2 regions of the Kitasatospora sp. NPDC127121 genome follow, and region 1 is predicted to be linked to the other one. Evidence: riboswitches for the same ligand, from Rfam matches in the RefSeq annotation. Region 1 holds a riboswitch; the other holds the start of a gene.
The links. A riboswitch is a leader RNA that binds a small molecule or an ion and turns the genes downstream of it on or off. The one in region 1 is predicted to bind S-adenosylmethionine.
Positions count from the first base shown of each region.

Region 1 (6,294 bases):
GAGGGGCGGTGGGGGACCCCAATGGCGGCTGAGCAGCGGCGTGTCCCTTTTCTGACGGTTCCTCGAAGGGGCCCGCGACCCCGTTGCCCAGCGCGTCGTTGCACGCTTGGCGGAGCCTCCGGGGGTAATGCGCGGGCCCCTTATCGGCCGTACGGGTGGTCTGGCCGGGTCCGGGTGACGGGCCGTCCTCCGGGCGGGTGAGTCGCGGGCGCGGCGGCTTGAGGAGGAAGGTCCGCGAGGGGGACTCGGCGACGGGTGATCGGGAGTAGCATCCGGATCAGGCGAACGTGGTCCGGATCACACTTGAGGGAGCAGGGCCCATGGCGTACACGACCGACGAGACGCTCACCGTCCTCGTCTACAGCGATGACCGCAACACCCGCGAGCAGGTGCTGACGGCACTCGGCCGCCGGCCCGTCGAGGACCTTCCGGAACTGTCCTACCTGGAGTGCGCGACCACCCCGGCGGTGCTGAAGGCACTGGAGAAGGGCGGCGTGGACCTCTGCATCCTGGACGGCGAGGCGGTGCCGGCCGGCGGGCTCGGGCTCGGCCGCCAGCTCAAGGACGAGATCTACGGCTGCCCGCCGGTGCTGGTGCTGATCGGCCGGCCGCAGGACTCCTGGCTGGCCGCCTGGAGCCGGGCCGACGCCGCGATCTCCCGCCCGGTGGACCCGGTGGCGCTGGCCGGCGCGGTCGCCACCCTGCTGCGGGCACGGCTGGCCAAGCGGGCCCCCGTCAGCCGCTGAGCGGTGCCGTCTCACGACTAGAGAAGACGCCGCCGCGGGAACCCGACTGGTCGATAGGCTGACTCCATCCGTACGGACGTCCCCCCGACGCGGGGAACCCGACAACAGCTGGAGTCAGCCATGGTGAACGTGAACCCTGCGAACGGTGGTACCGCACCCGCGCAGGTGGTCCGCACCTGGCCGGACGTCCTGGCGGCGCTGTTGAAGGGGGAGGACCTCGACCGCTCGGCCACCGCGTGGGCGATGGACCGGATCATGAGCGGCGAGGCGTCCCCCGTCCAGGTGGCCGGGTTCATGGTGGCGCTGCGGGCCAAGGGCGAGACGGTCGACGAGATCACCGGCCTGGTGGACGCGATGTACGCGCACGCCGAGCCGCTGGACATCCCCGGCCCGGCCGTGGACATCGTCGGCACCGGCGGCGACCGGGCCAAGACCGTCAACATCTCCACCATGTCGGCGATCGTCGCGGCCGCGGCCGGCGCCAAGGTGGTCAAGCACGGGAACCGCGCCTCCTCCTCGGCCAGCGGCTCCTCGGACGTGCTGGAGAAGCTCGGCGTCCGCCTCGACCTGTCGGCCCGGCGGGTCGCCGAGATCGCCGAGGAGGTCGGGCTGACCTTCTGCTTCGCGGCCAAGTTCCACCCGTCGATGCGGCACGCCGCCACCGCCCGGCGCGACCTCGGGGTGCCGACCGCGTTCAACATCCTCGGCCCGCTGACCAACCCGGCCAAGGTCACCTCGCACGCGATCGGCTGCTTCGACACCCGGCTCGCCGCACTGATCGCCGGTGTGCTCGCCCGGCGCGGCTCGACCGGCCTGGTCTTCCGGGGCGACGACGGCCTGGACGAGCTGACCATCACCACCACCTCGCAGGTGTGGATCGTGCGGGACGGGACCGTCACCGAGACCACCTTCGACCCGCGGGACGTCGGCGTCGAGCTGGTCGGCATCGAGGCGCTGCGCGGGGCGGACCCCTCGTACAACGCCGAGGTCGCGCGTCGGCTGCTGGCGGGCGAGCGCGGGGCCGTACGGGACGCCGTCCTGATGAACACGGCGGCGGCGCTGGTCGCGCTCGACCTGGGCGAGGCGCCGCTCACCGAACAGCTCGCGGCCGGCATGGCGCGGGCGGAGCGGGCCATCGACTCGGGCGCGGCGCAGGAGCTGCTGCGGCGTTGGTCGGAGGCCACCAGCCGGGTGTGAGGCGGTACTTGGGAGCCCGTGCCGCAACGTCGGCGCGGGCTCCTCGGCTGTCCGGATGGTGGATGCCTGTTTGACCACTCGCTGGGCGCGACCTAGAGTCTTGGCCAGGTCATGAGTGACAGCGTCAAGCCCCAGCTTGCTGTCCGGCAACCCTCCGTCCGTGGCGGGGTGCCCTGGGTGAGGACCGGGTCGCTCGGCGAATCGTCCGTGCGGCAAGCGCGGACGCCCGACGACTAGTACTCCCGGGGTCCCACATCCCCAGAAGGAGTGCATCCTCATGTCCGTCGCCACCGAAATCTGCGCCCCCCTCGCCGTCCTCGGCCACGACGTCCAGGTCCCGCTCGCCAGCGGCGAGAAGGTCGGGTACGCGGCCCTCGACTACGCGGCCAGCTCCCCGGCGCTCCAGCGGGTCTGGGACGACGTCTCCGCCTACGCCCCCTACTACGGCAGCGTGCACCGCGGCGCCGGGTACCTCTCCCAGCTGTCCACCGACCTGTTCGAGCAGAGCCGCCGCACCGTCGCCGAGTTCCTCGACCTGCGCGAGGGCGACCAGGTGGTCTTCACCCGGGCCACCACCGACTCGCTGAACCTGCTCGCCGCGGCCGTCCCGGCCGGGACCCGGGTGTTCGCCTTCGAGACCGAGCACCACGCCTCGCTGCTGCCCTGGGCGCACGCCGGGCTCGACGTCCACTACCTGCGCGCGCCGCGCTCGCACGCCGAGGCGGTCGCCGCCCTGGACGCCGCGCTCGCCGAGGCGCCCGAGGGCCCCAAGCTGCTCTGCGTCACCGGCGCCTCCAACGTGACCGGCGAGCTGTGGCCGGTCGCCGAGCTGACCGGGACCGCGCACCGGCACGGTGCCCGGGTGGTGCTGGACGCCGCCCAGCTGGCCCCGCACCACCGGGTCTCGGTGCGCGAGCTGGACGTCGACTGGATCGCCTTCTCCGGCCACAAGATCTACGCGCCCTTCGGCGCCGGTGTGCTGGCCGGCCGGGCGGACTGGCTGGACGCGGCCGACCCGTACCTGGCCGGCGGCGGGGCGACCCGGACGGTGGCCCGGGAGACCGACGGCTCGGTGGCCGTCCAGTGGCACTCCGGCCCGGCCCGGCACGAGGCCGGCTCGCCGAACGTCATCGGCGCCTACGCGATCGCCTCGGCCTGCCGGGCGCTGAGCGAGGCGGGGTTCGACGCGTTGGAGGCCCGGGAGCGGCAGCTGATCGCCCGGCTGACCGCCGGGCTGGCGGAGATCCCGCAGGTCAAGGTGTTGAACCTGTTCGGTGCCGAGGCGGCCCGGGTGGGCGTGCTGTCCTTCGTCGTCCAGGGCTGGAACAGCTCGCACTTCTCGGCCGCGCTGTCCGCCGAGTACGGCATCGGGGTCCGCGACGGCCTGTTCTGCGCGCACCCGCTGCTGCGCACCCTGCTCGGGGACGAAGAGGTCTCCCCCTCCGAGTGCGGGGCGCCCGAGCCGTCGCTGCCCGGCGAGCGCAGCCTGAACGCGATCCGGGTGAGCTTCGGGGCCGGGACTCCGGACGAGCACGTCGACCGCTTCCTGACCGCCGTCCGCGAGCTGGTCACGGACGGTGCCGCGTGGAACTACCGCAACGAGGGCGGACGCTGCGTCGCCACCGTGGAGGTCGACCGGGGGCGTCGGCAGGGCTGAGGGGCCCGGTCGGCAGGGCTGAGGGGCCTACTCGTCCAGGCCGAGGGCGAAGGCGGCCTCGAGGTCGTGCTGGGAGTAGGTGCGGAAGGCGATCTGGGTCTCGGTGTGGGCCACGCCCGGGACCTTGTTCAGCCGGCCCGGGATGACCGCGGCCAGATCGTCGTGCCGGCGCACCCGGACCATCGCCACCAGGTCGTAGCCACCGGTCACCGAGTACACCTCGCTGACGCCCTCGATGGCCGCGATGGCCTCGGCGATCTCCGGGATGCGGTCGACACTGGTCTTGATCAGGACGATGGCGGTGATCACTGTTCGGGCTCCTTTGTGGGGTGCCGCCAGCGTATCGGGCGTCAGCCGGGTCGTCTCGGGGGGTGGCTGACCGCCGTGCAGGCGTAGAGGAAGCCCGCCGCGAAGCCGATCACGTGGACCAGATAGGCCACCCCGGGCCCGGCCGAGTGGACCGACCACCACTGCAGGGCGAACCAGAGGCCGAGCACCAGCCAGGCCGGGAAGCGTAGCGGCAGGAACAGCAGCAGCGGGACGAGCGTCGTCACCCGGGCGCGCGGATGGAAGCGCAGGTAGGCGCCGAGGACGGCGGAGATCGCGCCGGAGGCTCCGATCAGCACCCGGGTGGAGCCCGGGGAGTGCGCCTCGGCGAGGGCGAAGCCGTACGTGGCCAGACTGCCGGCGGCCAGGTAGAAGAGGGCGAACCGGGCCCGGCCCAGCCGCTGTTCGACGGTGGGGCCGAAGACGTGGAGGAAGAGCAGGTTGCCCAGCAGGTGCAGCCAGCCCGCGTGCACGAAGAGCCCGGTGAGGACGGACAGCGCCGGGTGCTTGGTCGGGGTGGGCGCGGCCGGGCAGCCCGGGGCCGGGTCGGGGGCCTGGGCCAGCTGCTCGGCGGTCAGCGGGCGGCCGGCCAGCACCTCGGCGGGGATGACGCCCCAGCGCTGCTCGTACCGCTGCTCCGCGCAGAGCCGGGACTGGCCGGTGCCGTACAGCGGATTGAGCCCGGCGGCCGGGCCCAGCAGGAACACCAGGGTGTTGACCGCGATCAGGGCGTAGGTGACCGCCGGGGCGGGCACGGACGGGCGTTCGCCCCGCGCGTCGGTGTGCCCGGGGGCCGTCAGTGCCATGCGGCCAAGCATCCCTCCGTGTCGGGCGTGTGACACGGCCTTGTACGGCAGGTGGACTAGCCCGCTCGTTCTCCTGACTGGTGGCCGGGATGGTTGCCTCAGGCAATAGGCTTGGGGCGGGCAATCCCGCCTCCCGCCGCCGACGCCGGGGCCCCGGGGGGAGCGCCTAGCCCACCCAGGGACCACCCGAGAGGACCCCCGATGACCGTCCCCGCCCTGACCGCCGAGACGCGCTGGCGCTGCACCCTGTGCGGAAACCTCACCCGCTTCGACGTGACCCGCACCGCGCGGGTCACCGAGTTCCTGCACTTCGACCTGGCCGGCGAGTCCAAGGTCGAGGAGACCGAGGTGCTGAGCGAGACGATCGAGTCGGTGCGCTGCCGCTGGTGCAACGCCGTGGACCAGGTCGAGCTGGTGGCCCGTCCGGGCGCCGAGAGCGCGGAGGCCTCCGCCGAGCAGGGTTGACGCCCGACGGCGCGGGGGGCGGGTGCGCGGCGCGCCTGCCCGCCGCGCTGGGACAATACAGACAGGACGCACGGAGCGTGACGACAGGGCGGCGGCCGCGGGCCGTGACCCCGTAGGACCAGGATCGGAGCCGAGGACGTGGTGGACGCAGCGAGGGAGCCCGCCGAAGCGCAGGGGCTTCAGCCTGCTGCCGCCGCGCAGGCGCAGGCCGCCGACGCGGCCCCGTCCGGGCCCGCGGCCGTCGGCGAGGCGGCGGGTTCCGATGCGTCGGTGGGCTCCGGCGAGGCGGTGGGTTCCGGCGAGGCGGTGGCGGAGCGTGCTGCCGAGAAGCTGGACCGGCCGCTGCCCGAGGGCGTGCGCCGGCGCGTGGTCGGCCTGGCCTCGGACGCGCTCGGCGGGCTGCCGCCCGGCGAGCTCCCGCAGAGCCTGCGCCAGTACGTCAAGTTCACCCCGGCCCGGCGGGCCAAGTACGCGGCCACGGCGCTGGCCGCGGCGCTGGAGTCGGAGCCGGCGTTCCGGGTGCGGATAGCGGAGCGGCTGAGGCTGGGCCAGCCGGACCTGGTGAAGGCGTTGGAGTCGGGCAGCGTCCCGGGCGCCGCCGATCCGATGGACGTCGCGGCCGCCGCCTACCTGGTGCGGTCGGCCGGCTGGAGCCGGCTGGTGGCCGAGGCCGGGGAGGAGGCCGAGCGGGCCGGCGCCGAGGGCGCGGCCGCCGAGGCCACCCGGCTGGTGGAGAAGCTGCAGGCGGAGCTCGCCGAGCTGCGGTCCGCCGCCCGGGCGGACCTGGAGCGGCAGCGTGCGGAGTCCGAGGACGTCCGCCGGGAGGCCGAGTCGCTGCGGAAGAAGGTGCGCTCGCTGGAGAGCGACACCCGCCGGGCGCAGGCCGAGACCAGGCGGCTGACCGCCGAGCTGGAGGCCGCGAGGGCGCAGGCGGCCGTCGAGCGCGGCGCCGCGGAGTCCGAGGCGCGGCGGCTGCGGCACCGGGTCGGCGAGCTGGAGACGGCGGCCGAGCAGGGCCGCCGGTCGGCCCGCGAGGGCCGCAGCGTCGAGGACATGCGGCTGCGGCTGCTGCTGGACACGGTGCTGCAGTCGGCGC
Region 1 covers NZ_JBHXTQ010000008.1:40,609-46,902, reverse strand. The annotation lists gene ACFVHI_RS07140 (hypothetical protein) at 321-746, shown strand; gene trpD (anthranilate phosphoribosyltransferase) at 867-1,943, shown strand; SAM riboswitch class IV at 2,051-2,168, shown strand; gene ACFVHI_RS07130 (aminotransferase class V-fold PLP-dependent enzyme) at 2,221-3,600, shown strand; gene ACFVHI_RS07125 (Lrp/AsnC ligand binding domain-containing protein) at 3,628-3,909, opposite strand; gene ACFVHI_RS07120 (rhomboid family intramembrane serine protease) at 3,951-4,733, opposite strand; gene ACFVHI_RS07115 (hypothetical protein) at 4,935-5,198, shown strand; gene ACFVHI_RS07110 (NYN domain-containing protein) at 5,469-6,294, shown strand, end outside.

Region 2 (6,294 bases), on a different contig from region 1:
GCCCGCAGGTCGCGGGCCCGGGTCTGGTTTGAAGGCCGGCCCGGGGAACCCCCCCTGGGCGCAGCCGTGCACGCCGCAGTCCTCCGCCGGGGGTGCCTGACGGCGCCCTGTGAGCGGGTGATTACGTCGACCGCGGCTGAATGTATCCGGATCGACGCCCTCTGCAACAGGGTCAGCTGCGGGGAATTCCGGCACCGCGCCAAGGGGCAGGACGGGCGAAAGCGGGAGGAATTCGGCATTTCACGCCGGACATAGCGGACGGATTACTACAAATCCCCGCGGGAATTCTGACATCTGCCTGACATGTTTCACGGCCCAGGCATCCGACCGGTCTCAGCGGCCGGACGACCGTCCGGCGATTCGCGGGTGAGGATGAGGGGAAGCCCTGTTCCCAACCGAGCCACACTCTACTCCGACTTGACCCCGCCATATTCCCGCCGAAATGCGGCCGGCCGTCCGTGCGTACGGAGAACGGAATTCCGTACGCGCGAACGGCCGGTCGGACGAACGGCTCGGGCGGAGTGCCCGGATCGGGGCGCGGCTCAGCAACCGCCGGCCACCGCCGGGATGATCGAGACGCTGGCGCCGGCCGCGATCCCGGTCGCCAGGCCCTCGGCGAAGCGCACGTCGTCGTCGTTCACGTAGACGTTGACGAAACGGCGCAGCTTGCCGGCGTCGTCCAGGATGCGGGCGGCGATCCCCGCGTGGTTCTTCTCCAGGTCGGCGATGACCTCGCCCAGGGTGGCGCCCTCGGCGGCCACCTCGGCGGCGCCGCCGGTGTAGGTGCGCAGGATGGTGGGGATACGGACGTTGGCGCTCATGGTTCTCCTAGCGGGTGCGACCCAGCGGGGTGGGGGGTGTTTCAGGCGGACGCGAGGCCGGCGTCGTGGAAGGACGCCAGGGTCGGGCGGATGACGGCGGTCATCCCGGCCCCGGCGACGGCGTCCAGGGTCTTCAGGCCGTCGCCGGTGTTGATCGCGACGGTCTCCTTGGCCGGGTCCAGCTGGCCGGTCTCCACCAGCTTCTTCAGCACGCCGACGGTCACCCCGCCCGCGGTCTCGGCGAAGACGCCCTCGGTCCGGGCCAGCAGCCGGATCGCGTCCACCACCTCGGCGTCGGTGACGTCCTCGACCGCGCCGCCGGTGCGCCGGGCGATGTCCAGCACGTACGGGCCGTCCGCCGGGTTGCCGATCGCCAGCGACTTGGCGATGGTGTCCGGCTTGACCGGGCGGATCACGTCCTGGCCGGCCTTGAACGCCGCCGACACCGGCGAGCAGCCCGCCGCCTGGGCGCCGAAGACCTTGTACGGCCGGTCCTCGACCAGGCCGAGCCTGATCAGCTCCTGCAGCCCCTTGTCGATCTTGGTCAGCTGGGAGCCGGAGGCGATCGGGATGACGATCTGCTCCGGCAGCCGCCAGCCGAGCTGCTCGCAGATCTCGTACGCCAGCGTCTTGGAGCCCTCGCCGTAGTAGGGGCGCAGGTTGACGTTGACGAAGCCCCAGCCCTCGCCGGCCGGGTCGCCGATCAGCTCCGAGCAGAAGCGGTTCACGTCGTCGTAGTTGCCCTCGATGCCGACCAGCTCGCCGCCGTACACCCCGGCCATGACGACCTTGCCCTGCTCCAGGTCGTGCGGGATGAACACGCAGGACTTGAAACCGGCCCGGGCGGCCGCCGCGCCCACCGCGCCGGCCAGGTTGCCGGTGGAGGAGCAGGAGAGCGTCGTGAAGCCGAAGGCCCGCGCGGCCTCGATGGCGCAGGCCACCACGCGGTCCTTGAACGAGTGGGTCGGGTTGCCCGAGTCGTCCTTGATGTGCAGCTGCGCGGTGAAGCCCAGCTCGCGGCCCAGGTTGTCCGCCTTGACCAGCGGGGTCCAACCGGGGTTCAGGTTGGGCTTGGTGGCGACGTCGGCCGGGACGGGCAGCAGCGGCGCGTAGCGCCAGATCGAACTCGGGCCGGCCTCGATCCGGCGGCGCAGCTCCTCGGCGCCCTCGCTGCCGAAGTCGTACGCGATCTCCAGCGGGCCGAAGCACTCCAGGCAGGCGAAGCTCGGACCGAGCGGGAAGCGGGTGCCGCACTCCCGACAGGACAGCGCGGTGGCGGGGCCGAGGTCCACGGATGCGGGTGCGACAGTGTCGATAGCCATGATGGCGGAGGCCTCTCTCCTCATCTTCCCCGTGGCACGGTCGCGCCACAGGCCGGAATTGGCACCTGTCCCGCCGGGGCCTGTCGACAGACAGCCGCGCGAGAAGGTTGCCGGGACGTCAACGGGCCGTTCCCTCAGTCCCTCTGGATGAGCTTGTGAAATTGTGGTGGTGCTCAACGGCGACCCCGACGTGCAAAGGTCCGGCCGCTGTACGAAGACTGTATCCGAAGGCGTCAACCCCGAACGGGATCGTCCGCCACGCGAGATGGCGCGTCCCACCGACCCCGCCGAGGAGAGTCCCGTGCCCGCCGAACCGACCCCCGCGCTGCTCCCGCAGGCGGCGTCCTGGCTGCGCCGCCGCTCGTGGAGCGCGGTCGACCGGCCGGTGCACGCCCTGCTGGAGGCCAAGCGCCGGACCGGCCACACGGTCAGCGTGGTGCTGCCCGCGCTGGACGAGGAGGCCACCGTCGGCGACATCGTCCGCACCATCCGCCGCGAGCTGATGGAGCGCCTCCCGCTGGTCGACGAACTCGTCGTCATCGACTCCGGCTCGGCCGACGCCACCGCCGCCGTCGCCGCCCGGGCCGGCGCCCGGGTGGAGTACCGCGACGCGATCCTGCCCCGGCTGCCCGCCGTCCCCGGCAAGGGCGAGGTGCTCTGGCGCTCGCTGCTGGTCACCCGCGGCGACATCGTCTGCTTCGTCGACGCCGACCTGCGCGAGTTCGACCCGGCCTTCGTCTCCGGCATCCTCGGCCCGCTGCTCACCGAACCGGACATCCAGCTGGTCAAGGCCATGTACGACCGGCCGCTGGAGACGGAGGGGGCGGTGGTCCCGGCCGGCGGCGGCCGGGTCACCGAACTGGTCGCCCGCCCGCTGCTCAACCTGCACTGGCCGGAACTCGCCGGTTTCGTCCAGCCGCTCGGCGGCGAGTACGCGGCCCGCCGCGCGCTGCTCGAACGGCTCCCCTTCCCCACCGGCTACGGCGTCGAACTCGGCCTGCTGGTCGACGCGCTGGAGACGGTCGGGCTGGACGCCCTGGCCCAGGTGGACGTCGGCGTCCGGCACCACCGGCACCAGGACGGCCAGGCCCTCGGCCGGATGGCCGCCACCATCTACCGCACCGCCCTCGAACGCCTCGACCGCACCCACCGGCTGAAGGCCTCGGCCGACCTCGTCCACCCGCTGCTGACCCAGTTCACCCGCGACCCGCAGAGCCGGGAGTTCACCGCCCACACCCACCCGGTGACCGCCCTGGAACGCCCGCCCATGCACACCGTGCCCGAGTACGCGACCCGACACTGAACACCCACCGAAAGGGTTTGCCGCTCCGGAGCCCAGGCAACGTACCAACCATGGGCGATCTCACGACCGAACGTTCGAGTGCGACCGGCACCGCCCCCGTCCTGGTGGCCTCCAATCGGGGACCGGTGTCGTTCAGCACCGCGGACGACGGCACGCTGACCCTCCGCCGCGGCGGCGGAGGCCTGGTCTCCGGCCTCTCCGCCATCGACGACCCCGACGCCGTCTGGGTCTGCGCCGCCCTCGGCGCCGCCGACCGACAGGCCGCCAGAGAGGCCCCGGACGGCCGCCTCGACCTCGCCGGGCACGACGTGGGCGGCCAGGCCGTCCGCATGCTGGACATCGATCCCGACACCTTCGCCCGCGCCTACAACGGCGTCGCCAACTCCACCCTCTGGTTCGTCCACCACCTGCTCTACGCCACCCCCACCGCCCCCGCCTTCGACGCCGGGTTCCGCACCGAGTGGGCCGCCTACCGCGCCTACAACGCCGCCTTCGCCGAGGCACTGGCCGCCGAGGCCGCCCCCGGGGCCGCCGTGCTGGTCCAGGACTACCACCTCTCGCTGACCCCGGCCCTGCTCCGCGCCGCCCGCCCCGACCTGCGGATCGGCCACTTCTCGCACACCCCGTGGGCCCCGCCCGAGTACTTCCGGCTGCTGCCCGACGACGTCGCCGAGGCCGTCCTCACCGGCATCCTGGGCGCCGACCGGGCCGGCTTCCTGACCCGCCGCTGGGCTCTGGCCTTCGCCGACTGCTGCGCCGACCTGCTCGGTGCCGAGGTCGACCGGGACGCCATGACCGTCACCCACGCCGGCCGCACCACCCGGCTCGGCGTCCACGCGCTCGGCGCCGACGCCGACTTCCTGCGCGAACGCTCCCACCGCCCGGACGTCGACGAACGCCTCGCCGCCCTCCGCGAGGCCGTCGGCGGGCGCCGCACCATCGTCCGGGTCGACCGCACCGAGCTGAGCAAGAACATCGTCCGCGGCCTCCAGGCCTACCGGCACCTGCTGCGCACCCGCCCCGAATGGCACGACCGGGTGGTGCACATCGCCTTCGCCTACCCCTCGCGCACCGACCTCGCCGAGTACCGCGCCTACACCGCCCAGGTCCAACGGCTCGCCGAGGACATCAACGCCGAGTTCGCCACCCCCGCCTGGCAGCCGCTGATCCTGCACGTCGACGACGACTTCCCGCGCTCCCTGGCCGCCTACCGGCTCGCCGACGTGGCCCTGGTCAACCCGATCCGGGACGGCATGAACCTGGTCGCCAAAGAGGTTCCGGTGGTGTCCGACCACGGCTGCGCCCTGGTGCTCTCCCGCGAGGCCGGCGCGTACGCCGAACTCGCCGAGGACGCGCTCACCGTCAACCCGTACGACGTCATCGCCACCGCCGACGCCCTGCACGCCGGCCTCACCATGCCCGAGGAGGAGCGCGCCGACCGCACCAAGCGCCTCGCGGCGGCGGCCACCGCGCTGCCCCCGCAGCAGTGGTTCCTCGACCAGCTCAACGCGCTGTGAACCGGCTCGGCGCGCTGTGAACCGGCTCGGCGCGCGCTGAACCGGCCCGCTCAACGCGCTGCCGCCCGGTTCAGCCAGCGCCGACGGCCGCGCCGAGCGCCGCGAGCAGTTCCACCACGCCGGCCGGGCCCGCGACCACCAGGTCCGCCCGGTCGGCGAGCTCGCGCACCGGCGCGTCCCCCACCGCGCCGCTGCACACCAGCAGCCCCGCCACCCCCTCGCCGCGCAGCTTCTCCACCGCAGCGAAGGCCGCCACGTCCCCCAGGTCGTCCCCCGCGTACAGCACCGAGCCGGCCCCGCGCTCGCGCAGGAAGCCGGTCAACGCCGCGCCCTTGTCCACCCCCGGCGGCCGCAGCTCCAGCACCAGCCGCCCAGGCTCCACCACCAGCCCGTGCCCGGCCGCCAGCTCGCCGACCGGCGCCCGCAGCAGCTCCAGCGCCTCCTCGGGCGCCGCCGTGCGCCGGGTGTGCACCGCCAGCGAGCGCCCCTTGTCCTCCAGCCACGTCCCCTCGGGCGCCCCCGCCGCCGCCAGCAGGCCCGGCAGCGCCGCCCGCGCCCCGGCCACCCCGGGGTACACCGGCGGCGCGGTCACCTCGCCGCCCTCCCAGCGCTCGGCGCCGTAGTGCCCCAGCACCACGACCCCGGGCAGCCCGTCCAGGCCGCCGTACTCCGCCGCCAGCGCGGCCGGCCGCCCGGTCACCACCACCACGGCCCGCACCGCCGGCACCAGCGCCCGCAGCGCGGCCGCCGCCCCCGGATGCGCCCGCGCCCGATCAGGATCCGCCACGATCGGCGCCAGCGTCCCGTCGAAGTCCAGCGCGATCACCGCCTCGCCCGGCGCCGCCAGGATCGCCCGCAGCCCGTCCCGCCCGGCAGCCGTGACCGGCACCCACTTCTCGTCAAAGCCCATGCCCGAGCCCTACCCCGCGACCCCCTCCCGCTACCGCGCGGACCGCCGGGCCTCCCGGATCCGGCGCAGCCGGTTCACCAGCACCGGGGCGTGCGCCAGTGCCTCCGGCCGGTCCAGCAGCGCGTTCAGCAGCTGGTAGTACCGGGTGGAGGAGAGCCCCAGCTCCTCCCGAATCGCCCGCTCCTTGGCCCCGGCCGTCCGCCACTGCCGCCCCTCCAGGGCCAGCACCGCCAGGTCCCGCTCACTCAGCTCACCCACCAGGACACCTCCGCCATCACTACGGAGTGTCATTCTCCCGCGTGAGCCGGACACACTGTGCGCCCTCCGGCGCCCGGCCGCCCCGGCTAGCGTCGGCGGTATGACCACGCCCAGCTTCGCCGTGCACATCCCCACCGCCGACCTCGAACCCGACCCGCTCGAC
Region 2 covers NZ_JBHXTQ010000042.1:9,832-16,125, reverse strand. The annotation lists gene ACFVHI_RS21250 (MoaD/ThiS family protein) at 543-821, opposite strand; gene thrC (threonine synthase) at 863-2,143, opposite strand; SAM riboswitch class I at 2,161-2,297, opposite strand; gene ACFVHI_RS21240 (glucosyl-3-phosphoglycerate synthase) at 2,445-3,446, shown strand; gene ACFVHI_RS21235 (trehalose-6-phosphate synthase) at 3,497-4,963, shown strand; gene otsB (trehalose-phosphatase) at 5,034-5,873, opposite strand; gene ACFVHI_RS21225 (DUF3263 domain-containing protein) at 5,904-6,164, opposite strand; gene ACFVHI_RS21220 (cupin domain-containing protein) at 6,232-6,294, shown strand, end outside.
Region 2: linked by a shared signal. The riboswitch ahead of thrC (threonine synthase) and the one ahead of ACFVHI_RS07130 (aminotransferase class V-fold PLP-dependent enzyme) in region 1 are both predicted to bind S-adenosylmethionine.